One region of the Roseovarius bejariae genome, then DNA from elsewhere that is predicted to be linked to it. Evidence: riboswitches for the same ligand, from Rfam matches in the RefSeq annotation. Region 1 holds a riboswitch; each other region holds the start of a gene.

Evidence for each region. A riboswitch is a leader RNA that binds a small molecule or an ion and turns the genes downstream of it on or off. The one in region 1 is predicted to bind cobalamin.
Region 2: it holds a riboswitch for cobalamin, as region 1 does, so the genes downstream of both, FDP25_RS10630 (CbtB domain-containing protein) here and FDP25_RS15710 (hypothetical protein) in region 1, are expected to answer to the same signal.
Region 3: it holds a riboswitch for cobalamin, as region 1 does, so the genes downstream of both, FDP25_RS14395 (TonB-dependent receptor plug domain-containing protein) here and FDP25_RS15710 (hypothetical protein) in region 1, are expected to answer to the same signal.

Annotation. Positions count from the first base shown of each region.
Region 1 is NZ_SZWE01000002.1:340,478-350,433, forward strand. It holds gene FDP25_RS15700 (LysE/ArgO family amino acid transporter) at 1-574, shown strand, start outside; gene FDP25_RS15705 (DMT family transporter) at 675-1,580, shown strand; cobalamin riboswitch at 1,634-1,834, shown strand; gene FDP25_RS15710 (hypothetical protein) at 1,930-2,199, shown strand; gene FDP25_RS15715 (Mrp/NBP35 family ATP-binding protein) at 2,260-3,339, opposite strand; gene FDP25_RS15720 (DUF1127 domain-containing protein) at 3,590-3,811, shown strand; gene FDP25_RS15725 (ArgE/DapE family deacylase) at 4,094-5,386, shown strand; gene FDP25_RS15730 (hypothetical protein) at 5,468-6,853, shown strand; gene FDP25_RS15735 (ABC transporter substrate-binding protein) at 7,083-8,390, shown strand; gene FDP25_RS15740 (amidase) at 8,522-9,928, shown strand.
Region 2 is NZ_SZWE01000001.1:2,210,992-2,220,947, forward strand. It holds gene cbiB (adenosylcobinamide-phosphate synthase CbiB) at 1-663, shown strand, start outside; gene FDP25_RS10615 (lytic murein transglycosylase) at 743-1,912, shown strand; gene FDP25_RS10620 (hypothetical protein) at 1,895-2,506, opposite strand; gene smc (chromosome segregation protein SMC) at 2,947-6,402, opposite strand; cobalamin riboswitch at 6,699-6,920, shown strand; gene FDP25_RS10630 (CbtB domain-containing protein) at 6,956-7,120, shown strand; gene FDP25_RS10635 (CbtA family protein) at 7,124-7,807, shown strand; gene FDP25_RS10640 (hypothetical protein) at 7,854-8,357, shown strand; gene FDP25_RS10645 (DUF1636 family protein) at 8,362-8,688, opposite strand; gene cobW (cobalamin biosynthesis protein CobW) at 8,759-9,826, shown strand; gene FDP25_RS10655 (GNAT family N-acetyltransferase) at 9,826-9,956, shown strand, end outside.
Region 3 is NZ_SZWE01000002.1:85,953-95,908, forward strand. It holds gene FDP25_RS14380 (heme/hemin ABC transporter substrate-binding protein) at 1-357, opposite strand, end outside; gene FDP25_RS14385 (hemin-degrading factor) at 435-1,487, opposite strand; gene FDP25_RS14390 (TonB-dependent receptor domain-containing protein) at 1,702-3,732, shown strand; cobalamin riboswitch at 3,902-4,119, shown strand; gene FDP25_RS14395 (TonB-dependent receptor plug domain-containing protein) at 4,249-6,168, shown strand; gene FDP25_RS14400 (ABC transporter substrate-binding protein) at 6,177-7,016, shown strand; gene FDP25_RS14405 (FecCD family ABC transporter permease) at 7,013-7,996, shown strand; gene FDP25_RS14410 (ABC transporter ATP-binding protein) at 7,993-8,751, shown strand; gene FDP25_RS14415 (adenosylcobinamide amidohydrolase) at 8,748-9,410, shown strand; gene FDP25_RS14420 (ABC transporter substrate-binding protein) at 9,513-9,956, shown strand, end outside.

The DNA.
Region 1 (9,956 bases):
GTATCTTCTGGGGTTTTCGCTGATCCTTGCGATCGGGGCGCAGAATGCCTTTGTCCTGCGGCAGGGGCTGCGGCGAGAGCATGTCTTGCCGGTGGTGCTGTTGTGCGGGGCCTCGGACGCGGTTCTGGTGACGGCGGGAGTTTTGGGGTTCGGGGCCTTGGCACGGGCGATCCCGGGGGTCGAGCAGGTGATGCTGTTCGGCGGTGTCGCCTTTTTGCTGTGGTACGGGGCACAGAACCTGATTGCGGCGTGGCGGGGTGGCGAGGTGTTGGAGGCCGGGGTGGCCGCGGGGGGCCTGCGGCGAGCGCTTTTGACCTGTCTGGCGCTGACCTGGCTCAATCCGCATGTCTATCTGGATACGGTGGTTTTGCTGGGCTCGGTCTCGGCCCAGTATGACGACACGCTGGGGTTCGGGGTGGGGGCTGTCACCGCGAGCTTCAGCTTTTTCTTCGCGCTGGGCTATGGTGCGCGGCTTCTAGCGCCGGTTTTTCGGCGGCCGGCAAGCTGGCGGGTGCTGGACGTGATCGTGGGGCTGACGATGTGGGGGATCGCGGCCAAACTGCTTTTGGGGTGAGGGGGCGCACAGGCCCTGTGCGTGAAAGGGCAGGTCTGGCCCTATGGCAGCGGCGTGCCTGGCCCTTTTCATTTCCCCCTTCGGTCTCCTAAATGCGCGCATGAGTTCCGATCAAGGCAATCGCCCCGGGTGGGGTGTCTTCTGGATGGTGGTGACGGGTCTGCAATTCGTGGGCGTCACCGCGCTTGTCAAAACGCTGGGCACGCGTATCCCCGCGCCGGAGGCGGCGTTTCTGCGGTATGTGCTGGGGCTGTTGTTCCTGCTGCCGGTACTGGGGCAGTTGCGGCGGCTGCGGCCCGGCGGGCGGGTGATGGCGCTTTTCGGGTTGCGGGGGCTGGCGCATACGGTGGGGGTGGCGCTGTGGTTTTATGCCATGGCGCGGATTCCCATCGCCGATGTGACGGCGATGAATTACCTGTCGCCGATTTATGTCACGCTGGGGGCGGCGCTGTTTCTGGGAGAGCGTCTGGCGGCGCGGCGTATTCTGGCGATCGTCGTGGCCCTTTTGGGGGCGCTGATCATCCTGCGACCGGGGTTTCGCGAGGTGGGAACCGGGCATCTGGCGATGCTTTTTACGGCGATCTTCTTTGGGGCCTCTTATCTGACGGCCAAGCGGCTGTCGCAGGAGGCGGGCCCGGGTCTGGTGGTGGCGATGCTGTCGATCACGGTGACCATCGGGCTGGCGCCGCTGGCGGTGATGAACTGGGTCTGGCCGACGGCGTGGGAGATGCTGATTCTTTTCGGTGTGGCCTGTGTGGCGACTGGCGGGCATTTCACCATGACGCTGGCCTTCCGGGCGGCCCCGCTGGCGGTGACGCAGCCGGTGACCTTCCTGCAACTGGTCTGGGCGGTGGCGCTGGGGGCGCTGGTCTTCGGCGAGGGGATCGATCCCTTCGTGGTGCTGGGCGGTCTGGTGATCGTCGGGGCCGTCAGCTTCATCAGTTGGCGGGAGGCGGTTTTGAAGGGCCGCGCGGTGACGCCGCCGGTGCCGGCCACCAAGGGGTGAGCGGTAATCGCGATCTGACGTGAAAGAATCCTTGCGCGTGGCTGCGGCCTGAGACAGAGTTTTTCCATCAAGGTGCTGCACTTCGGTCATTCGGGGTGCGGAGAATTGGGAAGCCGGTGAGAGACCGGCGCTGCCCCCGCAACGGTAAGGTTGGGGGCAAGGGCATACCGCCACTGGACCGCTGAGCATGGTCCGGGAAGGCGCCCTTGCCAGACCCGCCAAGCCCGGAAACCAGCCTTGTGTCACGTCAAGCCGCGGGGGGCGGTGTGGGCGCGCGTCATGGACCGCTTCCCGTTACAACCCCTTGCCCCAATCCGGCCCGGGGTGTGGCCGGGGAAGAGAAGTAAAAATGAGCGTCACCCAGATTCTGGATGGATTGGAATCCATGCCCGCCACCGGGGCCGAGGCCGATAATGCCGCGCGGGCGGGGTTTCTCGAGTGGGTTTTCGGAACCCCCGGCGCCACCACGCCGCAGGCCGCGCGGGACGCCTTGGCGACGGAGGCCGCGCAGGAGGCCAGCAGCCCGGCGGCGCGGGCCTTCGTGGGGTTCTTGCAGGCCGCCTGTGTGCCGGTGCGCGGCGCGCGCGGCAGGGCCCGGCGGGGCCGGGTGCTGCACTGAAGACCGGGCGCCGAAATCTTTAAAAGATTTCGGTCCGATTTCTTTTGAAGAAATCGGCGGCTAGGCCATGCCGCCCTGCACCAGCCTGTCGGCCAGTTGTGCATAGGCCTGCGCCATGGGGCTGTCCCCGGCTGCGATCGGGGTGCCTGAATCGCCGGCCAGTCGCGTGTCGAGGTCGATGGGCAGGGCGCCGAGGAAGGGGATGCCCAGCTTCTCGGATTCCGCCTGCACCCCGCCATGGCCGAAGATATGCGCCTCGTGGCCGCATTCGGGGCAGTGGAAGGTGGACATATTCTCGATCAGGCCCAGGACAGGGGTTTTCAGGGTGTTGAACATATCCATCGCCTTGCGCGCATCCAGAAGCGCCACGTCCTGCGGGGTGGAGACCACGAGCGCGCCGGTGGGGGCGGATTTCTGGCACAGGGTCAGTTGCACATCGCCGGTGCCGGGGGGCAGGTCGACGATGAGCACATCCAGTTCGCCCCAGTTCACCTGCGTCATCATCTGTTGCAGCGCCCCCATGAGCATCGGGCCGCGCCAGACCACGGCCTTGTCGGGGTCGAGCATCAGCCCGATGGACATAAGCGTGACGCCATGGGCGTGCAGCGGTTCGATGATCTTGCCATCGGGGCTGGCGGGGCGCCCGGTGGCCCCCATCATGCGCGGCTGGCTGGGGCCATGTATATCGGCATCCAGAAGGCCGACGCGACGGCCCTGCTTGGCCAGTGCCACGGCGAGGTTCGAGGACACGGTGGATTTGCCGACACCGCCCTTGCCCGAGGCCACGGCGAGGATCGAGCGCACACCGGCGGGGCGCACGGGCTCGTCGCCGCCCTTGGGGTGGCCGCCGATCTTGAGGCTGGGCGCCTCTTTTGCGGGGGCCTGCTTGCCGCCGTCATGGGCGGTGAGCGCGACACTGGCCCGCGCGACCCCCGGGACAGATAGGGCGGCACGTTCTGCCGCGGCGCGCAATGGCTCCATTTGCTGGGCTTCGGCGGGCGAGGGGGCCTCGATCACGAATCGGGCCGTGTCGCCTTCGATGGAGAGGGCGCGCACCATGTCGCGCGAGACCAGATTGCCACCGCCGGGAAGCTCCAGCTTCCTTAGTTCGTCGAGAATTGCATCGCGTGTCGCTGCCATGTCTGCCGCCCCTTTTATCACCTTGCCGCAATAGGTGGCAGGTTTCGCGCCACAAGCAAGGGGGGCCGGGCCGTTTGATTAAAAAATCCCCTGATTGCTTAACGTTAGGTCAGCTTGGCTTATGCAATTTCTGCATAGCAGCATTGAATGATCCGGGGATTGTGCAGGTGCAGCATTGCGTTATCTTAGGATCAACAAACGAAACGCGACGCACTTCGGTGTGACACCAGTAAAAAGACCGGTAAAGACGATGACCTTTGCACATGACACCCGGGCCTCGAACGCAGCCCTCGCCTTGGAAATCAGCGCGGCTGTCAGCCAGTTCTTCCAGCGGATTGACGATTATCGTCTGTACCGCAAGACCCTGCGCACCCTGCGCGATCTGGATGACCGCACGCTGGCGGACCTGGGCCTGCATCGCTCGGGCCTGCGGGCCGAAGCCCTGAAGGCGACCTACGGCGTCGTGCGGTAAGGAAATACGGAATCGGATGTCTCTCTCCTCCTCCCTGAGACATTCGTGACTGGCGGCGGCGCTCTCTCCTCCTCCCTGAGTGCCGCCGCCCAAAATACCCCCGGGCCACCTCCCGGTCCGGACAAGTTGAACGGCTGATCCTCTCCTCCTCCCTGGATCGGACGTGAAAAGAACGGCGGTGCTCTCTCCTCCTCCCTGAGCACCGCCGTTTTTTATTTTTCGCCGATGGCTTGACGGGCGCGCCGGGCGGTGGCTTCGTTCCGGGCAGAAATGGGAGGCTCCATGAGCGTTGAGACAATAGCACCCGAAACCCGCGCGGCGATTATCGCGGCGGTGCAGGACGGGTTTGCCGGGCAGGTTGATTTCCTGTCGGAGTTCACCGCGATCCGCAGTCGGCGGCATTGCGAGGGGGAGGCTTTGGATTTCATGGCCCGGGCCTTGCACGCGCGGGGCTGGGAGGTGGATGACTGGACGGTCGAAACCCAGAATTTGAGCGATGAACCGGGATTCGTCGATTGCGCGGGCGAGGTGCCCTCGGTGCGCTCGGTGGTCGGGACGCTGGAGGGGGCTGGCGAGGGGCGGTCCCTGATCCTTCAGGGGCATGTGGATGTGGTGCCCGAAGGGCCGGACGCCATGTGGCAGGTGCCGCCCTATGCCCCCCATGTGCGGGATGGCTGGATGTACGGGCGTGGCGCGGGCGACATGAAGGCGGGCAAAGTGGCCGCGTTGTTTGCCGTCGAGGCCCTGCGTCGGGCGGGATATGTGCCCAAGGGGCGGCTGCATTATCAATCGGTGGTCGAAGAGGAATCCTCGGGACTTGGGGCCTTGGCGACGCTGGCGCGGGGGTATCGCGCCGATTGCGCCTTTATCCCCGAACCCACGGGCCTTGGCCTTGTGCGCGCACAGGTGGGCGCGATCTGGTTCCGGCTCAAGGTGCGGGGGCGGCCCGCGCATGTGGCCTATGCGGGGACCGGGGCAAGTGCGATCACGGCGGCGATGCACCTGATGGGCGCCTTGCAGGAGATGGAGGCGGCGTGGAATGCCGAGGCCGCAGCGCATCCGTGGTACAAGGGCGTCGCGCATCCGCTGACCTTCAATGCGGGGTGGATCGAGGGCGGCGATTGGGCCTCGTCCCTGCCGGCGTGGTGCGATGTGGAATGCCGCATGGGTGTCTTGCCCGGCGATGACGTGGCCGCGCGCAAGGCCCGGATCGAGGCCGTGGTGGCCGAGGCCGCCGCGCGGCACCCTTTTCTGTGCGACACCCCGCCCGAGATCGAATGGCATGGGTTTCAGGCGGATGGTTTCGTGCTGGAAGGGGCCGAGGCGCCGGAGGCCGCGCTTGCCGTGGCCCACGAGGCGGCGACCGGGCAAGTGGGGCCGGAGGACCAGATATGGACTGCATTGACCGACACCCGGTTTTACGGGCTTTACCACGGTATCCCGGCGCTCTGTTACGGCCCGACGGCCGAGTCGATCCATGGCTTTGACGAGCGGGTCGATCTGGGTTCGGTGCAGCGTTGCACCGAGGTGATCGCGCTGTTCATCGCCGAATGGTGCGGGCTGCGGGCGGTTTAAAGGATCTGGGCGCGGTGATTTATCCCATTTGCCCCTGCGGGGAAGACGGTAAGCTATACCCGGTCGCAGATTGGGGGAAGGATGATCCAGCGCTGTCTTCTGGCCGTGATCCTCGGGGTGTTGCCCGGGGTGCTTTGGGCTCATGCCTCGGAGCAGGGATTCGTCCTGCTGTTGCCGACGGAGGTTTACATCACCGCGGGCGTGACCACTGTGGCCCTGACCGTGGTCTTGTTGGCGATTTTGCCGGCATGGGTGGCGGCGCGGCTGTTTGCGCCCTTTGGGGGGCTGTTGCTGCGCGGGGTGCCGCTTTGGCATGTGACGAGCCTCCTGTCGACCGTTTTGCTGGCCTTCGTGGTCTGGCGCGGTGTGGTGGGGCCACATGATCCGCTGACCAATCCCTTGCCACTCTTCGTCTGGACGGTGTTCTGGATCGGTCTTGTCTCGCTTCAGGGGCTTTTGGGCAATCACTGGCGCTGGACCAACCCTTGGACGGGGTTGGTGACGCTTTTGGGCTGGGCCACGGGACGCCGCGCGCCGATCCGGTATCCGCGTGTCTTGGGCTATGGGCCGGGAATTGTCGGATTCCTGGGATTCGCGGGGTTCCTTATGGCCGATCCGGCCCCGACGGACCCGGAGCGGCTTGCAATCGTGGTGGGGGGATATTGGTACCTGACGCTGATGGGGGTGACGCTGTTCGGTCCACGCTGGATGGTGCGGGCCGAGGCGATCACCATTTTGATGCGGGCCTATGGGCGTATGGGGCTGTTGGGGCGGATGCGCGGGCGTCTGGCGATTGGCCTGTGGGGCTGGCAAATCCTGACGCGGTCAAGGCCGGGGCTTGGCCTTGCCGTCTTTATCCTTCTGATGCTGGGGTCGGGAAGCTTCGACGGGGTGAACGAGACCTTCTGGTGGTTGGGTGTGCTGGGGATCAACCCGTTGGAGTTTCCGGGCCGTTCGGTGGTGATCACGCAAAACCTTGTCGGGCTGGGGGTGGCCAATGCGGCGTTGATCGCGGCCTTTTCCGCCTGTCTGTGGCTGGGCGAACGGGTCGCGGGCACCCGGCGCCCCCTGGGCGAAGTGTTTTGCCTATATGCGCCGACGATCCTGCCGATCGCGCTGGGCTATCACGTGGCGCATTACCTGACGGCCTTTCTGGTGGAGGGGCAATATGTGATCAAGGGTCTGACCGACCCGATGGGGACGGGGGCGGACCTTTTGAATCTTGGCACCTTTTACGTGACCACCGGGTTTTTCCATACCCCCGATACGGTCAGGTTGATCTTCCTTGCGCAAGCCGGGGCGGTGGTGGTGGGCCATGTGATCGCCATTCTGCTGGCTCATGCGCTGGCGGTGCGGGGGCATGGCGACAATTGGCGCGCGGTGCTGGGGCAGGCCCCCTTGGCCCTGTTCATGATCGCCTATACGGTTTTCGGGCTGTGGCTATTGGCTTCGCCGCGCGGGATATGACGGATTTTCGCCCCCAGGCAGGAAAACAGAACCGTAAGCCCTGCGGCATTGCTGCTTGATAGGCAGAAAATCCATCAAACCGGCGCTACGTGAAACAGAAATTCGCAAAGCCGGGGCGTGGGATCGATGGGGCCGGGCCCTAAGCACTGGACAAGCGGGGCCTCGTGACGCAGGTTTGCCGCCAAGCGGCGAGAGGCGCCGTGTTAAAGATCACTACCGGAGTCGTCAGATGACCACCCAGAGTTCCAAAACCCCGAAAACGCCCATTACCACCACGCGCCGTGGTGCGCTCAAGACCCTTGCGGGGGGCGTTGCGGGGGCCGCGAGCCTGCCGATGTGGGCGCGCTATGCGCAGGCACAAAGCGCCGAGCCCATCAAGATCGGCTTTCAGGTGCACCGTACCGGGATCGGCGCGGCCTATGGCCGGTGGTATGACCGGACCACGCAGGCAGCGGTGAAGCTGATCAACGAGGGCGGCGGCATCAATGGCCGCCCCGTCGAGATCGTGGCCGAGGATGACGGCACCGACCCCAAGCGCGGCGCCGAAGTGGTTGAGAAATTCGCCACGCAGCACAACTGTGACATCGGCTTTGGCACGCTGTTTTCCCATGTGGTCGTCGGCTCGGCGCCCCGCGCCGGCGAGTTGAAACTGCCCTATTTCGTGGTCTCGGAAGGGACGCATGTCTCGTCGGGGATGCTGAACCGCTATACCCTGCAGCCGGGGATCACCGATGTCCGCAGCCAAGTGATTTCCATGGCCCCTTACATCACTGAGAACCTTGGCAAGAAGGTCACGATGATCTTTCCCGATTATGGCTTTGGCTACGATCACCGCGACAACCTTGCCCCGGCCATCGAGGCACAGGGCGGCGAGGTGGTGGCCAAGATCGCGATTCCGCCCTCGGAAACCTCGTTCACCCGCTATTTCCCGAAAATCCCGCGCGACACCGACGTTGTGTATCACGTGATGGTCGGGCCCGGCGTGCTGACCTTCGTGAAGGAGATGGGCGAGTTCTTTGGCGGGCAGGGTCCGGAGCTGTTCGGGTTCATCGACAGCCTCGAGGCCGTGGCGATGGACAGCCCCGGTCTGGAATTCCTGGAAGGCAGCCATTTCTGGGAGGGTATGTGCCGTCACAGCCAGCCCGATGAAAGCGAGTACGAAACATTCTACCGGCAGGCCGTGGGGGTCGATGCCCGGGGGGCGTCGATCAGCGATCCGACGGATGTCTCGACCTATGGCCACATGTTCGGCTGTTGGGAAACCCTGCATGTGGTCAAGGCGGGCATGGAGGCCGCGGGATACCGCGGGCCACAGGACCGTGCCGCGCTGATCGAGGCGGTGGAGGCCATGACGGATATGCCGCTGAGCCAGGCGCACCCGCAGGGGGCCAAGCGGTTCAACGGCAAGACCCACCAGGTCTTTGGGCATCAGTATATCAGCAAGGTCGAGGGAGGGATGCTCAAGCGGGTGCATACCACGTCGATCGAGGACACGATGTATCCCGACGCGGTGGATTACACCACGCGGTCCTTCTGACCCGGGGCGTTTATCGGACGGGGGGCGGGGGCTCTGCCCCCAACGTTGAAACCCGATGGGTTTCAACGTCTCCCCCGGGATATTTGTGAAAAGAAGAAGGGCCGGCGGTTTGGGGCGGTCGGCAAGATGGCATGGATGATGTTTTGACATGGGGCGCCCGGGCGCAGGCGCGGGCCATCGCCGAGGGAGAGTTGAGCGCCGAGGACCTGATGCGCGCCACCTTGCTGCGGATTGCAGAGGTGAACCCGGGGTTGAATGCCGTGGTTTCGCTGCGGGACGAGGGGGTGCTTTTGGCCGAGGCGAAGGCGGCGGACAATCGCGCGCCCGAGGGGCCGCTCCATGGCCTGCCGATTGCCATCAAGGACCTGGCCGATGCCAAGGGCCTGCCCACCTCGCATGGCTCTCCGGCCTTTGCCGGGCAGGTGGCGGCGCGCGACAGCCTGCATGTGGCGCGGTTGCGGGCGGCGGGGGCGATTGTCATCGGCAAGACCAACACGCCCGAATTCGGCCTTGGCAGCCATACTTACAATCCCGTGCACGGGGCGACCTGCAACCCCTATGACACCACGCGATCCTGCGGCGGGTCCTCGGGCGGGGCGGCGGTGGCGCTGGCCGCGGGGATGCTCTCGATTGTCGATGGGTCGGACATGATGGGCAGCCTGCGCAATCCGGCGGGCTGGTGCAATGTCTATGGGCACAGGCCCACATGGGGGCTGGTGCCCGCGACGCCCGAGGGGGAGAGTTTCCTGCATCCGATGGCCACCAACGGCCCGATGGCGCGCACGCCCGAGGATCTGGCGCTGTTGCTGGAGGTCATGGCCGGGCCGGAGGCGCGGCAACCTTATGGATGCGCCGTGCCGGCCCTTTCGGTTGGCGGGGGCGCCAAGGGCGCGCGCATCGCTTGGCTGGGCGATTGGGGCGGGGCCTTTCCTTATGAGGAGGGGATCGCGCCGCTCTGCGAGGCGGCATTGGCGGTGATGGAGGCGCAAGGCGCCGTAGTGGAGCCTTTGGCGCCGCCCTTTGATCGCGATCTCATGTGGCAGAGCTGGAAAACCCTGCGCCATTGGGCCGTGGCGGCAAAGTTCGCCCCGCTTCTGGAGGCGCCGGAGACGCGCGACCTGCTCAAGCCCGAGGCGGTTTGGGAGATCGAACAGGGCCGGGCCCTGAGCGCATTGGAGGTGCATCGCGCCAGTGAAATCCGGTCCGAGTGGTTCCGCGTGGCGGCGGGGGTGTTCGAGGCGTATGATGCATTGGCCCTGCCCACGGCGCAGGTCTGGCCCTTCCCGGTCGAATGGGACTGGCCGCACGAGGTGGCGGGGCAGGCGATGGATACTTACCACCGCTGGATGGAGGTTGTCGTGCCCGCCAGCCTTGCCGGGTTGCCCGCCGTGGCGATGCCTGCGGGGTTCGGTGCGCAGGGCCTGCCGATGGGGGTGCAACTGATCGGGCCGCGGGGCGGTGACGGGGCGCTGCTGCGGTTGGCGCAGGGGTATCACGATGCCACCGATTGGCCGGGCCAGCGGCCCGCGATAACCTGAATTGCAATTGTATCTTTGTGACCTGCGG
Region 2 (9,956 bases), on a different contig from region 1:
GTGGTGGCGGTTCTGTTGGCGCAACGCTCGCTTGTCGCCCATGTGCGCGCTGTGGCCAGCGCCCTGCGCTTGTCGGTGGGCGAGGCGCGGCGCAGCGTGGCGATGATCGTGGGCCGTGACACCGCCGCGATGGAGGGCCCCGCCGTGGCCCGTGCGGCGATTGAATCGGCGGCCGAGAACCAAAGCGACGGGGTGATCGCCCCGGCCTTCTGGTTCCTGATCGGCGGGTTGCCGGGGCTTTTGCTTTACAAGATCACCAACACCGCCGATTCCATGATCGGCTACCGCACGCCGCGGCACGAAGAATTCGGTTGGGCCGCGGCGCGGTTCGATGATCTGCTGAACGTCATTCCCGCGCGTCTGACCGCCGGGTTGATCTGGCTGAGCCATGGGCGCTGGCAGGGCTTTGGCGCGGTGCGCGCCGATGCACGCCTGCACAGGTCCCCAAACGCGGGCTGGCCCGAGGCGGCGATGGCGCGGGTCCTTGGCGTGGCGCTGTCGGGGCCGCGTGCCTATGAGGGCCGGATGCGCGAATTTCCCTTCGTCAACGCCATGGGAAAACGGCAGATCGGCGCGCAAGAGATCGAGGCCAGTTGCGGCGCGTTGTGGCGCAGTTGGGGGCTGGCCTTGGGCGTTATTCTGCTGCTTGGCCTGTGTACATAGAGGCAAGGATTCCCTTGCCTTTCTCTTACCCGTCACCTCGCCTAGGGTGGCGGGAACGATGAACAAAACGGGGTATCCCATGCGATTTCTTTCGATGACGGCGGGCCTGATGATGCTGGCAGGTGGGGCCATGGCGCAGACCTGTGGCGGCAATTTCCAGGGCTTCGTGAACGACATGAAGGCCGAGGCTGTCTCGCGCGGGTATGACCGGGGCACGGTGGATCGGTTCTTTGCGCCCGTCCGCCGCGATGCGTCTGTCATCAAGGCCGACCGTCGGCAAGGCGTGTTTCAACTGCCCTTCGTGGATTTCGCCCGGCGTTTGATCAGTTCGGGCCGTCTTAACAAGGGCCGCCAGATGGCCAAGCGGTATGATGCGGTGTTCGACCGGATCGAGGCGAGCTATGGAATTGATCGCGGCGTTCTGCTGGCCTTTTGGGCATTCGAGACGGACTATGGCGCGTTTCAGGGGGATTTCAACACGCTCAATGCGCTGGTGACGCTGTCGCATGATTGCCGCCGCCCCGAGTTGTTCCGCCCACAGGTTTTTGCCGCACTTGAGCTTTTCACCCACGGCGATTTCGACCCCGCCCGCACCACCGGCGCATGGGCCGGGGAGATCGGCATGGTGCAGATGCTGCCCGAGGACATCATCGAAAACGGTGTCGATGGCGATGGAGATGGGCATGTGCGCCTGAAAAGCTCGGCGCCGGATGCCCTGATGTCGGGGGGCAAGATGCTCAGTTCCCTGGGTTGGCGCCCGAATGAGCCTTGGCTGCAGGAGGTCACCGTGCCAGCCGATATGGATTGGTCGCTGACCGGGCTGCGCACCACCAAGCGCGCCTCGGATTGGGCGGCTATGGGGGTGCGCCCCCGGCATGGGCAAATTGCCGGTGGGTTGCCCGCCAACCTGATCGTGCCGCAGGGGCGCGGCGGGCCTGCCTTTCTCGCCTATCCGAATTTCCACGTCTATTTCGAATGGAACCAGAGCTTTACCTATGTTCTGACGGCGGCCTATTTCGCCAACCGCCTTGAAGGCGCGCCGGTGTTCGACGCGGGCAATCCCGCGCCGGGGCTGTCGGGGGCGCAGATGAAGCAGCTTCAGAAGAAGCTGGCGGCGCGCGGTTATGACGTGGGCAAGGTGGATGGCATCCTTGGCGCGGGGACCCGTGCCGCCGTGCAGGACGTGCAAGAAAAGCTGGGCCTGCCCGCCGATGCCTGGCCGACGCGGGGGTTACTCCACCGTCTCTAGTTCCGGTTCATAGGTGAGAAACCGGACCGAGCGATCATGGCCCAGTTTCTCGGCCAGAACCTGATTTCGGGAGTACCACGTATAGCGGGTGTCTTCGCGCGTGGGGGACCAGAAGAGCACGCCCCCCTGCCGCCATGGGTCAAGGATGATGCCGTCGTGCAGGCTGTCGCCTTTGCTGCTGATGATGGCGGTGGAATGTTCCAGCAACAGGTTGTTGTGGTTGGCTACGGCGCGGTGCAAATCGAGCGTCTGGAAGTTTTCCTTGCGCAGGCGAAGCTCGATATCCCGGGCCCAATGCCAGCATAACCCGCGCGGCTTGGTGCCCATGTTGACCTTGGTGTTATGGATCAGCGGCGGATCGGTGATCTGGTATTCCTGCGCCAGTTGGTGGGTGTAGGCGTAGGTGACCCGTGCCGCACGCTGGGCCTCTTCGGGGGCCACCTGCGGGCCGAGTTGGCGAATGGCCTGTGCCAGTTGCGCGACATCCTGCGGCGTGCCCGGGGGCGGGCCGTTGGGGCCGGGGGCATGGGCGCAGGCCACCAAGAGGCCGAGCGCCAGAAATGAGAGGAAACGCAGGGCGCGGGGTGCGATCATGGCGGTTCACCTTGGATATCGTAGTTGCATAACGTGCTAGCCCGCCGTGCCCCGCCTGTCGAGTGAGCGTGTATTTAACCCACGCCGATGTGACCCAAGCGGGACAGCAGGTGTTAACCATGTTTGGGCGGCGCGCTTTACTTTTTGGTAAGGAATGCGCATCATAGTGACTATATCGAAAGGGTTTTCAGTGTCTTCACCTGAAATCAGTGACCCTGCGGAGTTGCCGCTCCGCAGGGTCTTTCTTTGTCAAAGGTCTAGCGCCCTATCCAAAGACGGATGATTGCAAGAAGCAGCGTTGCTGCCGCCAAGGTAACCATCCATTTCCGAAAGGATTTTTCTGTCAGTGTCCTCACCTCCTTTCACTGCGAAGGATCGCAGTGACGGCATTCTGAGAGGTGCGGCTTAAAGGAAGTTTAAAATTTTCGGGAAAAGCCGGTTTAAGCCACCATCGCTTCGGCTTTCTTGAGGTCGACCGAGACCAATTGGCTGACGCCTTGTTCAGCCATCGTCACCCCGAACAAACGGTCCATCCGGCTCATCGTGACCGCGTGGTGGGTGATGATCAGGAAGCGGGTTTCGGTGCGGCGGCACATCTCGTCCAGCAGGTCACAGAAACGGCCCACGTTGGCATCGTCCAAAGGCGCGTCCACCTCGTCGAGTACACAGATTGGTGCGGGGTTCGCCAAGAACACGGCAAAGATCAGGGCCAGTGCGGTGAGCGTCTGTTCGCCCCCCGACAGAAGCGACAGGGTGGCCAGCTTCTTGCCTGGTGGCTGGCACATGATCTCAAGGCCCGCGTCCAGCGGATCGTCGCTTTCGACCATGACAAGATTGGCTTCGCCGCCGCCGAAGAGGTGCTTGAAGAGCATCGAGAAGTTGCTGTTCACCTGCTCGAAGGCGGTCAGCAGCCGTTCGCGCCCTTCGCGGTTCAGGCTGGCAATGCCATTGCGCAGGGTCTTGATGGCTTCTTCGAGGTCCTGCTTTTCCTTGAGCAGGCCGTCGTGCTCTTCCTCGACCTCTCGGGCATCTTCCTCGGCCCGCAGGTTGACAGCCCCCAGCGCGTCGCGTTGGCGTTTGAGGCGGTTCACATCCGCCTCGATGGCCTCTGACGCGGGCATTTTCTCGGGGTCGGCGCCCAACTGTTCAAGCAGGGAGTCGGGCGTGGTGTCCTGTTCCTCGGCAATACGTTCGGCGGCGTAATCGCGGGCTTCGCGGGCGGCATCGCTGCGCGCTTCGGATCGGGCGCGTGCCTCGCGGGCTTCGGATGCCGTGCGCTCGGACTCGCGCTCGGCGGCGACGGCCTCACGCGTGGTTCCTTCGGCGGCGGAAAGTTTGTCGGCGGCCTCGGCGCGGCGCGCCTCGGCCTTGTCGATCTCAAGGCCCAGTTCATCGCGGCGGGCGGCAAGTTCCTCGGGTTTGGCGCTGGCCTCGGTCAGTTCGTCCTCGGAGGCGGCCTTGCGTTCGGCCAGTTCGGCACTGCGCTTTTCGGCGGTTTCAAGGCGGTGGCGCCAGCCGCTGATTTCCTTGGTCACTTCCTGCGACCGGCGGGTGCGGGCCTCGCCCTCGCGGCGGGTTTCGTCATGGCCCGAGCGTTTGGCCATCATGGTCATCCGCGCGGCCTCGACCGTCATCTTGACGTCTTCCACATCGCTGCGCGCGGCCTCCAGATCCCCCAAGCCGTTCAACCCGGCCTCGGCCTCGGACAATTGTTTGCGGGCGGCAAGCGCTTCTTCCTCGTGGCGGGTGACGGCCAAGCCCATGGATTCCAGCTTGGACTGGGCAAGGTTGCGGTCGGCCTCGGCACGGCTCAGGGCGCGGTTGGCTTGGTTCAACTCGGCGTCGGCGGCGCGGCGAGCCTCGCGCGCGGCGCGGTCGGCCTCGGTCAATTCCGCCAGCTTGGCGCGCAGGGTGTCATGCGCCTGCACGGCGCCTTCGGCGCGGGCGGTGGCGCGGGCCAGTTCCTGCTTCAACTCTTCCAAACGGTTAAGCTGTTGCAGGCGCAGGGCGGCGGCGGAGGGCGCATCCTCGGCCCAAGCGCGGTAGCCGTCCCAGCGCCAGAGATCCCCCTCACGGGTGACCAGCCGCTGACCGGGTTTCAGAAGCGGTTGCAGGCGCGGGCCGTCGTCAGGGTCAACAAGCCCGATCTGCGACATGCGGCGCGACAGGACCTCGGGCACCGAGACATGCTGATTCAGGGCGGTCACGCCTTCGGGCAGGGTTTGCTCGGTCTGATAGCCGGGCAGCACCATCCAGCCCGACGGCCCGTCGCCGTCCACTTCGGGCGCGCGCAGGTCATCGGCCAGGGCCGCGCCCAGCGCCTTTTCAAAGCCTTGTTCCACCTGAAGACGGTCAAGGATCTGGCCGCCCTCGGCGGTGTCGCGGTCCACCAGCTTGGCCAGTGCCGTGACCTCGGCGGACAGGGTGTTGACCTCGCCCTCGGCCTCGGACCGTTCGGCACGGGCCGTGGTTTCGCGGGCCTGCGTTTCCGAGCGGGCCTCCTCGGCCCTGTTCAGGGCGTCTTCAGCGGCTTGCGCGGCCTCGACGGCGGCCGTCTCGGCGGCTTTCGCGGCGTCATGGTCGCGCCCCGCCTGATCGAGGGCATTCTGCGCCTGTTCGGCTGCCTGACGGGCGCGTGTCGCTTCCGCCTCGCTTTTCTCAAGGGTCTTGCGGCTGTCCGCGACAAGGCGCTGGGCCGATTGGTGGCGGGCGGCAAGGCGGGCCACGTCTTCGGTCAGTTCCGAAAGCTGCGTTTCGCGATCCTGCAAGACTTGGGCCGCCTCGCGCGCCGCTTCGGCGGCATTGGCCAGCTTCTCGTCGTGGCCTTCGCCCGCCTTGGCCAGTTCGCGGGCCTCCCATTCCAGCCGTTCGATGGTTTCGCCTGCGTCGCGGTTGAGGCCCGATTCACGTTCGATGTCGCGGCCCAACTGCTCGATCCGGTTTTGCAGCGTCTCGATACGGGCGCGGGCGTTTTCCTCCTGGTCGTTGAGGGTGTCGCGTTGCACCTGAAGGCGTTGCAGGACCGCGGCCGCAATCGCCTCTTCCTCGCGCAGGGGCGGCAGGGATTCTTCGGCCTTGGCGCGGGCCTTGACGGCTTCGCGTGCGGCGGCTTCGGCCTGTGACGCGGCAGTTGTACGCTCGCGCAATTCCTCTTCGGCCCGGGCGCGGGCCTCGTCGGCCTCTTTCCAACGCCGATACAGCAACAGCCCTTCGGCCTGCCGCAATTCCTCGCCAATGGCGCGGTAGCGGGCGGCCTGCTTGGCCTGGCGGGCCAGTTGCGCCAGTTGCCCGGCCAGTTGTTCGATCACGTCATCGACGCGGGCAAGGTTCTGCTCGGCCCCCTTCAGCTTCAATTCCGCTTCGTGGCGGCGTTGATAGAGGCCGGAAATCCCGGCGGCTTCCTCAAGGATGCGCCGCCGCGCCTTGGGCTTGGCGTTGATCAACTCGCTGATCTGCCCCTGCCGGACCAGCGCGGGGGAATGCGCCCCGGTGGAGGCATCGGCAAACAGCATCTGCACGTCGCGCGCCCGCACATCCTTGCCGTTCACCTTGTAGGCGCTGCCCACGTCGCGGGTGATGCGGCGGACGATCTCAAGCTGATCGTTGTCGTTGAACCCCGAGGGTGCCAGCCGGTCGGAATTGTCGATATGGATCGACACCTCGGCAAAGTTGCGCGCCGGTCGCGAGGAGGCCCCGGCAAAGATCACGTCCTCCATACCGCCGCCGCGCATCGCCTTGGGCCGGTTTTCCCCCATGACCCAGCGCAGCGCCTCAAGCAGGTTGGATTTGCCACAGCCGTTCGGCCCCACGACCCCCGTCAGCCCGTCGGCGATGAAAAGGTCAGTGGGGTCCACGAAGCTTTTGAAGCCTGTCAGTCTGAGTTTTGAAAACTGCAAGGGCACCTCGGGCGGCGTGATTCCGGTTAAAGGGAAATGTGACGGGCGGGTGGGCGGCCTGTCAATGCAGAACCCCTGTATATGGCGTTTGGGAGTGAGTTATCCACAAGATATGCGCGAAATTCCGAGCATTTGGCGCCTGACATGGGGGGGTCGAGTGATAAGCAAGACTCAAAGACGGGCCCTGTGCGTGGCCGATTCCCTGCCATTTGGTGCTAGTAGTGCAACACCGGACACATGGCGTGCGCGCAAAGCAACCCGTCGCAAATCGTCTTGACGGGTACGAGTGTGCCGGTCATACAAAATCACGTAAAGGTTCCCGAATGGGCGCAAAGCGCCTTGGGATGAATTGGGAATGACGTGCAGGTGGACCCAAACAGGGCGCCCAATCGTCAGCCGCCCCCGCGACTGTAAGCGGAGAGCCCCTGCCATTATGCCACTGGTCCATCCGGGCCGGGAAGGCGGCAGTCAGGCAACGACCCGCAAGCCAGGAGACCAGCCTTTGCATGTGAAACCAGACCCCTCGGGTGAGAGGTAAAAAGGAGAACTGACTATGACTGCATTGGCTCAAACCGCCGCCAAATCCACCATTCTGTCGATCGTCGCCGCCATGGGGCTGGGCATCGGAATCGTGACCATCGCTGGCCACGTCCAAGCGGCCACCCTGCATGACGCCGCCCACGACGTGCGTCACGCAACCGGCTTTCCCTGCCACTGAACCATGTTTCAGAAAATTCTGACCAGCGCGTTGTTCGCTGGATTCTGCGCGGGACTGCTTGCGGCCGCGTTGCAGTTCGTTTTCGTGCAGCCGGTTCTGCTTCATGCCGAACTCTACGAGGGCGGTGACCTGGTGCATTTCGGAGGGGAGGCCGTAAGTGCCACGCCCGAGTTGCCCGGGTTCAACCCGATGCGCGATGGCCTGAGCCTGCTGTTCTCGGCCCTGATCTACGTGGGCTATGGGCTTATCCTTGTGGGCGCCATGGCGCTTGCCGCCGAGCGTGGGGTGACGATCACCGCGCGCAGCGGCCTGATCTGGGGCCTCGCGGGGTTCATCGTGGTGCATTTCGCGCCCGCTGCCTCGTTGCCGCCCGAGGTTCCGGGCGTGGCTTATACAGATCTCACCCTGCGCCAGATCTGGTGGTGGGGGACGGTGATTGCCACGGCGGCGGGCCTTGGCCTGATCGCCTTCGGGCGCGGTTGGGGTGCATGGGGCGCGGCGGTGATCCTGCTGCTGGCGCCGCATGTCATCGGTGCGCCACACCCCGAGTCCTTCACCGGCCCCGTACCGCCGGAACTCGCTTCGCTGTTCGCCTCGCGGGCCTTGGCGGTGGGCATGGCGGCCTGGGCGATGCTGGGCCTTTTCGCCGGGCATTTCTGGGCCAGTGACGATAACGCACAAGCGTGACAAATACCCCCGGCGGTGCGCTGCCGGGGCCACTAAGGGGAACGAAATGCCACGCACCTTCATCTTCCTGTTGATCGGCCTGTTCTTCGGCACCGGCCTTGGCTTTCTGGTCGCCGCCAGTACCGGCGCGCAACTGGAAGGGCATGAACACACAGGCGACACCGCCCACGACCATGCCGCCCATGATCACGGTCAGGGCGATATATCGGGCCACGATCATTCAAAATTGACCGAGGCTGGCACGCCGACCCCGACACTGGCCCTGTCGATCCACCCCGATAGCGACCAAAGCCGCAACCTGCATATCGAAACCAGTAATTTCACTTTCGACCCCGCAGGCGTCAACGGCCCGCACGAACCCGGCCACGGCCACGCGCATATCTATATCAACGGGGTGAAACAGCCCCGCGCCTACAGCCCTTGGGCGCAATTGAACGCGCTGCCCATCGGCACCCATGAGGTGCGCGTCACCCTCAACGCCAATGATCACAGCCAACTGGCCATCGACGGTACTCCCATCGAGGCCACGACAACGATTGAAATCGAATGACGCCCTACGCCGGAACCCGCCCCAGAAGGCAAAAGCGCAACCGCCCGGCGGGCCGCGCATCCTCGATCCAGCCATCGGGGCTTTCGGCGTATATCCGGGCGAACGACAGCGTATCGGCCAAATCCCCCTCGGCCTCGACCCCGCCGAACAGATACGTGGCCTTGCCCGGCGCGCGAAAGGCCACCGATAGCGGATTGGCGCAATTCGACATGCAGGCATGCTCCTGCACCTCGAAATCCATGCCCCGCGCCGCAATTTCAGCGCGCAGCGCCTTGGCAAAGCCCGGCCCGCTGCCGCATTCACATGTTGAACAAACCACGATCCGGTGCATGACGCTGTCCTTTCCAAACGCGGAGTAAGACAGCGCCGCCGCCCACGCAAGCCTGAGAAGGAACCTGCCCATGCCTGCCAAGATCCCTGCCACCGTCGTCACCGGCTTTCTGGGTGCCGGGAAAACCACCCTCATTCGTCACATGCTGGAAAACGCGGGCGGCAAGCGCATCGCGCTCATTATCAATGAATTCGGTGATCTGGGCGTCGATGGCGGCATCCTCAAGGGCTGCGGCATCGAAGGCTGCGCCGAGGATGACGTGATGGAGCTTTCCAACGGTTGTATCTGCTGCACCGTGGCCGAGGATTTCGTGCCCACCATGCAAAAGCTGCTGGACCGCCCCGATGCCCCCGATCACATCGTGATCGAAACCTCCGGCCTCGCCCTGCCGCAACCCTTGGTGCGCGCCTTCAACTGGCCCGAGATTTCCACCCGGGTGACTGTCGATGGTGTCGTCACCGTGGTCGATGGCAAGGCCGTGGCCGAGGGCCGCTTTGCCCATGACGTGGCCGCCGTCGATGCACAGCGGGCGCAAGACGAGAACCTCGATCACGACACGCCGCTTTCGGAACTCTTTGCCGATCAGGTCGCCTGCGCCGACATGATCGTCGTGAACAAATCCGATCTGCTGGCCGGCGACGAGGCCGAAACTCTGGTGGGGCGGCTCAAATCCGACAGCCGCGATGGCGTGCAGGTGGTCAAATCCATCATGGGCGCGTTGCCCGTCGATGTCCTTCTGGGGCAGGGCATGGGGGCCGAGGCCGATATGGAGGCCCGGCACGAGGTGCACCACCACCATCATCACGACCATGATCATGATGATGATCACGACCACCACCACGATCACGACCATGACGCTTTCGAAAGTTTCGTCGTTACCCGCCCCGAGATTGCCGACCCGGCGGGGTTCGCCGCCCAAGTGGCCGATGTGATCCGCGCGCATGACATCCTGCGCCTCAAGGGGTTTGCGGCTGTCTCGGGTAAACCCATGCGCCTGACGTTGCAGGCCGTCGGCCCCCGCGTCGACAGCTACTTCGACCGCCCCTTCGCGGGCGATGAGTCGCGCGAAACCCGTTTGGTGGTCATCGGTCAATCCGGCCTCGACCGCGCGGCGATCGCGGCGGCGCTCTCTGCCTGATGCTGATCGTCGAGGCCGCCAACCCCCGTGATCCCGGCCCCCGCGCGGTGTTGGAGGCCAGTCATGCCCTGATGCGCGCCCTCTTCCCGCCCGAGGATAACTATTTCCTTGATCTCGACGCGCTCTGCGG
Region 3 (9,956 bases), 250 kb from region 1:
TCGGATCACGTCGAGTGCTTCGGGCGGGCCTGCGCCTTCTTCGGACAGGATCAGGGACGGGCCGACCGAGAGCACCCCCTCGGGCGAAAGGGCCCGCATGTAGCCCACGTCCGGCAGGTTGGTCACCTCGGGAGGATAGCTTGAGGTCGTATCCCGCGCTTTCAGGCGGTGCCCCTGACCAAGGGTCGCGACGATTTCGGTGACCGAACCGCCGATGGAAAGCACATCGGCATGTGGGTTGGCGGGCTGTGCCGATTGTTCGGCGCTGACGGCGATGGCAAGGCAGGCCCCGATCATCGAGGTCCAGATGGCGGCAAAGCCACCACGCCCACCACAGGTTTTCAATTTCCCAAACATGGTTGAATCTCCTTCGGTCCGCGCCTTGCCTCTACGGTCAGCCCGGGGCAGGTGCAGGGGGGATCAAGGGTGTGGTTTCAGGCGGGGACCGCCGCGAGGGAGGGCAGCGCCGCAACCAGCTTGCCCCAAGCGGGGCGCGAATCCCGGCCTTCCTTGCCAAGGCCAAAGGTCTGGAAGATCAACCCGCCCTCGGCGTCGAAGGCTTCGACCGAGATGGCCGGGCCGCGTTGCGTGGGTTTTTCGACGGCCCAGACCTCGGCCACGGTATCGAGGCGCAGGTGCAGGTTGAAGCCCGGGTCCATGACGTTCTGCCAGGGGCCCATCGGGCGCAGGGTATGAACGGGGCCGTTGTGGATCTGGATGCAGCCGCGATTGCCGACGAAGATCATCACCTCGATCCCGGCATCGCGCACGGCATGGAGCATCGCATCCGCCGCAGTCGGGTCAAGCTGGCGTACGAATGGCTCCCCCGCGATCCGATAGGCGCCGAGGCGGTTCATCCTGAGCTTGGAACACAGGCGCAGGAACTGGTGCGTGTCGGTCAGCTTGGTCCACTCGTCGCGCAGGGCATCCGCCTTGTCGGGGCGCGATTTCGGGGCCTCGGTGGGTTTGCGCGGCTCGACCGTTTGACCCTCGGATTGATCGGCCTCGGCCAGGTCGGCGACCACCTGTGCCCATGCCGCATGTCGCGAGGCCTCTCGCAGGTGAATCTTGTGCACCGCGTCGCCCGCCGCATCGAAGATTTGCAGCGAGCGACGCAGGCCCTGCTCGGACTCGGTTTCGACGGCATAGGCATGGACCCAGTGCGACGGGAAAATGCGCAGGTCGATCTGTTCCGTCAGGGTCATCGCGGCGTGTTGGCCGGGGTGATAGTTGCCGTATTCGCCTGTTTTCTCGTGTACGCAATCGCCAACGCGGGTCAGGGCCATCACCTCGCCCAGCTGTTCGGCGGCGGGAATGATGCGGTCGGGGTGGGCGGCGATACGTGTGGCCCCATGCCCGATCTGGGCGGCCACGAGTTGAGCCTCGGCAATGCCGAGCTTCCCGGCAGCGTCACGGGCGCGCAGTTTGGGGGTTTCGGCAAGGAAGGCGCGAATGGTGTCAGGTGATGGCGTTGGGCGCTCGGTCATGGGGCATCCTCGGAGGTTGAAGCGGTCCGATGGCTGCGCCCGAAACGATCCGGTGCGTGGCTTTCGTAAATTACTTGACTGTTTTAGTCTGATACGATTAACGCTGCAACCCGTTGCGATAAGATTCATCGCCAAATCATGAAATTGCCGCGCCAGCCTTTTGCAAGCTACGGCCTGAACATACAAAAGGATGGCGCAAATGCTTACCTCTGTGATGCGCGGAACAACCGCGCTTGTCTGCCTGTCACTGGCCGTGCCAGTGAGTGCGCAGGACGACCCGGGTTTCCTTGGAACGCTGGTTTTGACCGGCGGAAAGCGGGACCTGACCTTTGGCACGGCCCTGCCGCGGACCGTGGTCGGCGAAGAAGAAATCCAAGACCGACAAGCCAGTACGGTGGCGCAGGTGATCGATTCGGTCCCCGGTGTGACGCTGGTCAATGGGACGACGCCGCAAGGCTCGGGGATCAACATCCGTGGTTTCGGGGCGAATACAACCTATGGCTCGGATCAGAAGATCGCGATTCAGATCGACGGGGCGAGTCTCGGGTCGGAGGAACTCTATCGTATCGGGACGCAGCTTTTCACCGATCCGCTGCTTTACAAGAATGTTGAAGTGATCCGCGGCACCATTGGCAGTTTTGCCTATGGGTCGGGGATTGTCGGCGGTGTCGTGAAGCTGGAGACCAAGAATGCCAGCGATTTTACCGGCGGTGTGCCGGGGTTCGGTGGATCGCAGACGTTCGAATATAGTTCGAACGGGGATGGCTGGGTCAGTTCCACGAACCTTGCCTGGATGCCGGTGGAGGGGGCCGAGTTCCTGCTCAACTACAGCTGGCGGGAACAGGGGGATCTGAAAGCCGGTGACGGGACGACCATCGGAAACAGTTCGTTTGAAACCCCGTCTTTCCTGGCCAAGGGAAAGTTCACCTTCGGACAGGACGATGCCTATTCGCTGACATTCAGCCATTCGCAGACCGAGGCCGACGACAAGGACGTGCCCTATGACCAGTTCCAGACGACAGCGGGGAATTTCGGCCGGGTGGATCGCCTGACCGATACCAAGCAAACCTCGCTTGAGTATCGGTTCAACCCAGCGAATGACCTGATCGACCTGCGCGCCAACCTGTCTTATGCCGATCAGAAAATCGATACCGACTATATCGACGGCAGTTCGCCGTTTCAGGGCGGGATGTCCGTTGCGGCCTTTTGCGCCGATCCGTTTTTTGGCGTGATCTGTGCCGACAACCGGTATGAAACGACCAAGTTGACCATTTCCAACCGGGCGCTGTTTGATAGCGGGCGCGTTGCGCATGACATGCTGGCCGGGGTCGAGGGTATTCGCAAGGACCGGCTCAATGCCGCCAGTGCGCCGGGCGGGACCGACCGGCGTTTCGCGGTCTTCATGGTCGATGAAATGACCATCGGGCAATTCACCGTGACCCCCGCGCTGCGCTATGAAAATTCCCGTATCGAAAGTGCCGTTCCATTGGCGGGGGTGCCTGACAGCTATGACTCGGATGCTTTGATGGGGGGGCTGGCGGTGGCCTATGATTTCGGCAATGGCCTGTCGGTCTTCGGCAGCGGGGCCTATACCGAGGGCCTGCCGCTTATCGACGATCTTTCGGCCTCGGGCACCTCGCAGCGGCGTTTGGCGATGACCGAAAAATCGCACACCTTCGAAGTCGGGGCGGAATACAGCGGGACGGGTGTATTCGCACCGGGTGACAGCCTCACGATGCGTGGCAATCTGTATCAGACAAAGCTGTGGGACATTACCAGCTATACCGTGGCCGGGTCGACAGGGACCGATCTTGATGGTGTGACATCCGAGGGGATCGAGCTTGAGGCCTCATACGGTTTGGCGAATGGGTTTTACGCCGATCTGGCCGGGCACTTGGGCGAGGGGACGGAATATGCCCCGTCCGGGGCCTCGGCGACATGGCGCAACAGCCCGGCGGACCGGGTGCAGTTGACCCTTGGCAAGAAGTGGAACGATCATCTCGATCTGAGCTGGGAAGTCGTTCACACGACGGACAAGCGCGATGCGCTGGGCGCGGGCCTGCCCGACAGCACGGTGCATAACCTGCGCGCCACGTGGCGGCCCAAGCATGACTGGTTGACGGAAACCGAGGTGCGTTTCGGGATCGAGAACCTGTTGGACGAGGATTACGTCAGCCACCTGTCATCGCCCAGCCGCAAGGCCCCCGGGCGGACCTTCAAGGTTTCACTGACGAAAGCCTTCTGAAACCGTGCGCCGGGGCAGTGGCCCCGGCCTCTGTTCCTGATAGCCCGAGGTCTGGATGCGCCTCGGGTTATGCCCGTATCCTCCGTGAGATTTGTGGCTGATCGGCACCGCCTTGGGTGGGCCTTGGGTGTAAGCGCAATTCATCCTTTCCAGAACCATCATCTTGCGCTACGAGCCGAGTCGCTTCGGTCCGGGCGGTACGCCGTTCGGATAATAGGGAACACGGTGCGGTGTCATCTTTGAACGCCAATTCCGTGACTGCCCCCGCAACTGTAGGCGGTGAGTGAAGCCGGACCAATGTCACTGCCATGCCGGACAGCATGGTGGGAAGACCCGGCCAAGCCTCGACCCGCAAGTCAGGAGACCTACCGAAGTGATCACCCTGTCCGGACGCGGGGCGCGTCATGGGCAACGGACCTTCCGTAGTGGTGGCAATTTCACCGTTTGCGGGAGGGTGTGACCTCCTCAGACATCAAAAGGTTTTCGCGCTGCGGCGCGGGATGGAGGGGACAGAACATGACACGTACAATCGTGGCGGGGCTTTGCGCATCGACCGTCATATTAACTCAAGCGGCCTCGGCAGAGGAGGTGATGGACCTTGGGTCGATCATCATATCGGGGGGGCTGACCCCGATCGAATCTGAGAACTATGGCCGGTCGGTCTCGGTGCTGACGTCCGAGGACATCGAGGCACGCGGGATCAAGACGGTGCAGAACGCCCTGCGGCAGCTTCCGGGTGTTTCGGTCACCTCGACCGGCGCATCCTATACCACGGCAAGCATCCGGGGCGGGGACAGCAACCACTTCGTATTGCTGGTGGATGGTGTCGATATGACCAACGTGAATGGTGGCACGGTGCCGTTCCGGGGGATCGCCGTTCAGAACATCGAGCGGATCGAGGTTTTGCGCGGCCCGCAATCGGCGCTTTACGGCAGCAACGCGATGACCGGGGTGATCTCGATCACCACGAAACGGGCCGACGCGCCCGGCACGTCTTATGGCGGGAGTGTCGAGGTCGGGTCGAACAAGACGCTGAATTCCAACCTTTTCATCCGCCAGCAGGGGCAACGTGGCGATCTGAGCTTTGCCGTTACGCGCAACAAGACGGATGGCGAGGATGGCTCGCGCTATGACGGGGGCGATACCGAGGGCCTTGAAAGCCTGACGATTGACCTGTCCGGTCGCTACGAGGTGACCGATGGCGTGACCGCGGGCTTTACCTTTCGCAACGAGCAGCAGGATTACGACAGCGAGGACACCAAGCCATTTTTCGCGCCGCCGCTTGCCTCGCCGCTGTTTTACCAGGTGGAAAGCCCGCAGAATGGTGAGCGCGACGTGACCCTCGGGTCGCTCTGGGTCGAGGTGGGCGACGAGGACGAACGCGTGAAGCACCGGGTCAGCCTTTCGGGGTCGGACGTCAGGGAAGTGTCGCGCGACAGCCTGTATTTCGCGGATTTCAATAGCAAGGGAACGGATGTCAGCCTTCAGTATACTGGTAGTTTGGCGCTGGACGGGGCGTCGCTTGCGGCGACGAACCACCGTTTGAACTTTGTCGCCGAGGCGCAGGAACTGACCTATGCGTCCAGTTTCAACCCCGGCGGAAGCTACACCCGCGAGACCCAGTCGCTGGCGACGGAGTATCGCGCCGCGTTGGGCCGCGGGTTTGACCTGCAACTTGGCCTGCGTCATGACTTCAACGATGTTTTCAAGGATGCGACGACGTGGAATGCATCCCTGTCCTATCAACTGCCCGAAACCGATGTCCGCTTGCGCGGGGCGATTGGCAGTGCTGTCGTCAACCCGACCATGACCGAGCTTTATGGCTTCGTTCCCGGCAGCTATTCGGGCAATCCCAACCTGAAGCCCGAGGAAAGCCAGGCGATCGAGTTGGGCGCGGATGTGGGCCTTGGTGGCATGGGGATGCTGAGTGTGACGGCCTTTTGGTCGGAGGTCACCGATACGATTGCCGGAAGTGGCATGACATCCGTGAACCTGCCCGGAACCAGCAAGATCGACGGGATCGAGATCGAGGCCTCGATCGAGCCGGTGGCGGGCCTGTCGCTGACCGGAGGGTATACTTATCTGGATGCGCGCGACTCCACGGGGGCGCGGCTGCAAGGGCGGCCTGAACACGAGGTCACGCTGTCGGCCATTGCCGATGCCTTTGGTGGCCGTGGCACCGTGGGCCTTGGCCTGCGGCATGTCTCGGGGTCGGTCGCGCAGCAGTTCTTTGCTGGCAGCGGCTTTGCCACCCCTGCGCCCTTGGCCGAACTGCCATCCTTCACCACGGTGGACCTGTCAGCCGATTACATGATCTCGGATGGGGTCGTGCTGAACGCTCGGATCACGAACCTGACGGATGAGACCTATCAGGAGGCTTGGGGCTACTACGGCAATGGTCGCGAGGCCTTTGTCGGACTCAGCGCCGAGTGGTAGTCTGAATCATGCGCCGGGTGTTCGCATATCTCGTGGCGGCCCTGCTTTTCGGCGGGGCTGTGAACGCGGGGGAGGCCGCGCCCGGGCGTGTCGTTTCGATCAACCTGTGTACCGACCAACTGGCGATGCTTCTGGCCGAAGAGGGGCAGCTTTTGTCGGTCAGTCATATCGCGCAGGACAGGCGCGTTTCGGCCATGGCGCAAGAGGCGGATCGCTATGTGATCAACTACGGGCTGGCCGAAGAGATTTACCTGTTGCAGCCCGACCTTGTGCTTGCCGGTGCCTTTACGCCGCGTGCGACGGTCGAGATGCTGCGTCGGTTGAGCATCCCGGTGGCGGAATTCGCGCCGTCGAATACCATGGAGGATGTCAGGGCACGGATCACCCGTATGGGGGAGGTCCTGCACCGGCAAGGGGCCGCGCGGCAGGTGGTCAGGGATTTCGATGCACGGCTGGCGCGGTTGACCACCGAGGTAGAGCGGCGCCCGCGGGCGATCCTTTACCATGCCAATGGCTATACCTCGGGGGACAGCACGCTTGCCGGGCAGATTTTGCTGGCGGCGGGGTTTGCCAATTCGGCGGAGGAAACGGGATACGCCGCCGGGCGGAAACTGCCGCTGGAAGTCTTGGCAGTGACCGACCCCGAAATCGTGATCACCGCCGAATCCTATCCCGGGGCCTCGCGATCCGAGGCCATTCTGGACCATCCGGTCGTGCGGGCCATGCGGGAGGGCCGGGGCACGGCGGCGATGACGGATCAGGATTGGGTTTGTGGCACGCCCTATGTCCTGCGCGCGATCGATGCGCTTGCAGCGGAGCGTGACAAGCTGACGGGAGGCGCGCAATGACCCGTCTGGCCGTGGCCTTGATCCTGCTCGTCGGCGGGTTGTTCGTGGTGTCGATGCTGACAGGACCGGCCAATCTTGGCGTGGCCGAAAGCATGGCGGCGCTGGTCCACGGGGGCGATGGGCCCTTGGCGCTTGTCATGCGTGAAATACGCCTGCCCCGGGCCGTTCTGGCGGTGATGATCGGGGCCAGTCTGGGGCTGTCGGGGGCGGCGATGCAGGGCTATCTGCGCAACCCGCTGGCCGAGCCGGGGCTGATCGGCGTGTCGGGATCGGCGGCCTTGGGCGCGGTGATTGCCTTGCAAACGGGGCTTGCGGCCTCCTTCGCGCTGGGCTTGCCGCTTGCGGCCTTGCTCGGGGCGTTGATTGCCGTATTGCTTGTCATGGTGCTGGCCGGTCCGCGGGGCAGTTCGCTGACCCTGATCCTTGCCGGGATTGCGGTCTCCGCCCTCGCGGCGGCGCTGACGTCACTGGTGCTGAACCTGTCGCCCAACCCCTTTGCGGCAAGCGAGGTGGTGTTCTGGATGATGGGATCACTGGCGGATCGGTCGATGAAGCATGTCTGGCTGGCCTTACCCTTCATGATGGTGGGCTGGGTGCTGCTGGGGCGGCTGGGCCGGGGGCTGGATGCCCTGACGCTGGGCGAGGATGCAGCACAGGCCATGGGCATCCGGGTTGAGCGCCTTCGGTTGCACCTGATCCTTGGCACGGCCTGTGTCGTGGGGGCGGGCACGGCGGTGGCGGGGGCCATCGGCTTCGTCGGGCTCGTGGTGCCGCATATCCTGCGCCCGCTGGTGGGGGCGCATCCCTCGCGGCTTCTGTGGGCTTCGGCGCTTGGCGGGGCGGCGATGGTCTTGGCCGCCGATATTGCCGTGCGGGTCGTTTTGCCGACGCGGGATCTGAAGCTGGGGGTGCTGACGGCGCTTGTGGGGGCGCCCTTGTTCCTGCATCTCATCCTGAAGCTGCGGAGGGAGCGGATTTGACACGTTTGAACCTGACGGATTTTGCCGTCCGCCTGCGGGGGCGGGATATATTCCGCGATGTGAGCTTCAGCATCGGCGAGGGTGAGTTCGTTGGCCTGATCGGCCCCAATGGGGCGGGCAAGACCACGTTGATGCGGGCCGCGCTTGGGCTTTTGCCCTTCGAGGGGCACAGCTCGCTGGCGGCCTGTTCCGAGGGCGAGCGCGCGCAACAGGCGGCATGGATGCCGCAGGCTCGCGAAATCGCATGGCCGGTGACCGTGGAAACCGTGGTGATGCTGGGCCGGACGCCTTATCTGTCCTCGTTGCAACAGGCCAAGGCAGAGGACCATGCGAAAGTGGATGCGGCCCTTGAGCAGATGGAGTTGACCGGGATGCGGCAACGGTCGGCCACCTACCTGTCAGGGGGGGAGCAGGCCCGGGTGTTGATCGCGCGGGCCCTGGCGCAGGACACGCCGCTTTTGTTGGCGGATGAACCCATTGCCGGATTGGACCCGGCGCATCAGATCGCGACCATGGAGACCTTTGCCGCCTTGGCAGCGCAGGGGAAATCCTCGCTTGTGTCGTTGCATGATCTGGGGCTGGCGGTGCGGCATTGTTCGCGCCTGTTGCTTCTGGGCGATGGCGGGCTTGTCGCCGATGGTCCGCCCGAGGAGGTTCTGACCCCTGACCGCCTTGCGCGGGTCTTCGGCATTTCCGCATGGTTCGGGCAGACCGACAAGGGCCCGGTATATCAACCGCTGGAGGTGATCCGATGAGCGCGGTGGCCTTGGATCGGCCATGGCTTACGTTTGATCTGGGCCGGGAAATGCCGGTGCTGAGTTGGGCGGTGAACCGTCCGGGGCTTGTCGAGGCGCGGCGCATCCTGTGGCGCGAGGTGCGCAACGCTGATCTGCCCGCCGATCTGGATGTGGACGGCTGGCTGAACGCCGAGTTGCACGAGCGCGGGGCGACCGATGCCGTGACCTTCCTGACCTCGCGGGACATCCGGTTTTTCACCGAACGTCGCGTGCGGGCAGGGGATGTTGCCGCTCATGCCGTGGCAACGGTCGGGTTTTCCAACGCCGAGCGGATTGGCCACAGGGTTGACCGGACCGGCAAGGATTGGGGCACGATCAACGTGGCGCTGCATCTGGATGCCCCGATGACCGAGGCGGCCTTGCTGGAAAGCATGAGCATTGTCGTACAGGCGCGGACCGCGGCGGTGATGGATGCGCGGTTGCGGCTTCCTGTCGGGATTGCCACGGGCACTGGCACCGATTGCGTGGCGGTCGCGGCACCGCGTGGGGGGCAGCGTTATGCCGGGTTGCATACCGAAATCGGCGAGGCCGCTGGCCGTGCCGTGTATGATGCCGTGCTTGAGGGCGCCCGCGACTGGATGGCCAGCAACCGCGAGGTGGAGGCCGCCACCTCTTGAGGTGGCTAGGCCGTTTTCAGATTTTTTGATCAAATGGTTGAACTCTCGGCGGGGGCATGGTTGTTTCGCCCTATTCAGCAAAAATTAACAGGGAGAAAAACCATGATGCCTCGTTACTTGATTGCCGCCGTCACGGCGGGCCTCGTTTCGACCAGTATGGCGCAGGCCCAGGATGCCTATGTCGCCGGGGTCGAAGCCTCGTTCCCGCCTTGGGCCTATGTGGAAGAGGGCGAATTCAAGGGGATCGCCATCGACGCGATGCGCGCGATTGCCGAAGATCAGGGACTGGATGTCGAATTTCGCGATATGCCGTGGCCCTCGCTGGTGCCTGCGCTGGCGCAGGGGCGGATCGACCTTCTGGTGACCGGGCTGAACGTGACCCCCGAGCGCGCCGAAGTTCTGGATTTCTCGATCCCGTGGTGGGAAAACGACGACGAGATTCTCGTTGCCTCGGACTCGGGCAAGAACATGATCGACGTGCTGTGCTGTGGGGCGACCATCGGTGCGCAGGGCGGGGCCACGCAATATCAGTGGCTTGAGGAAAAC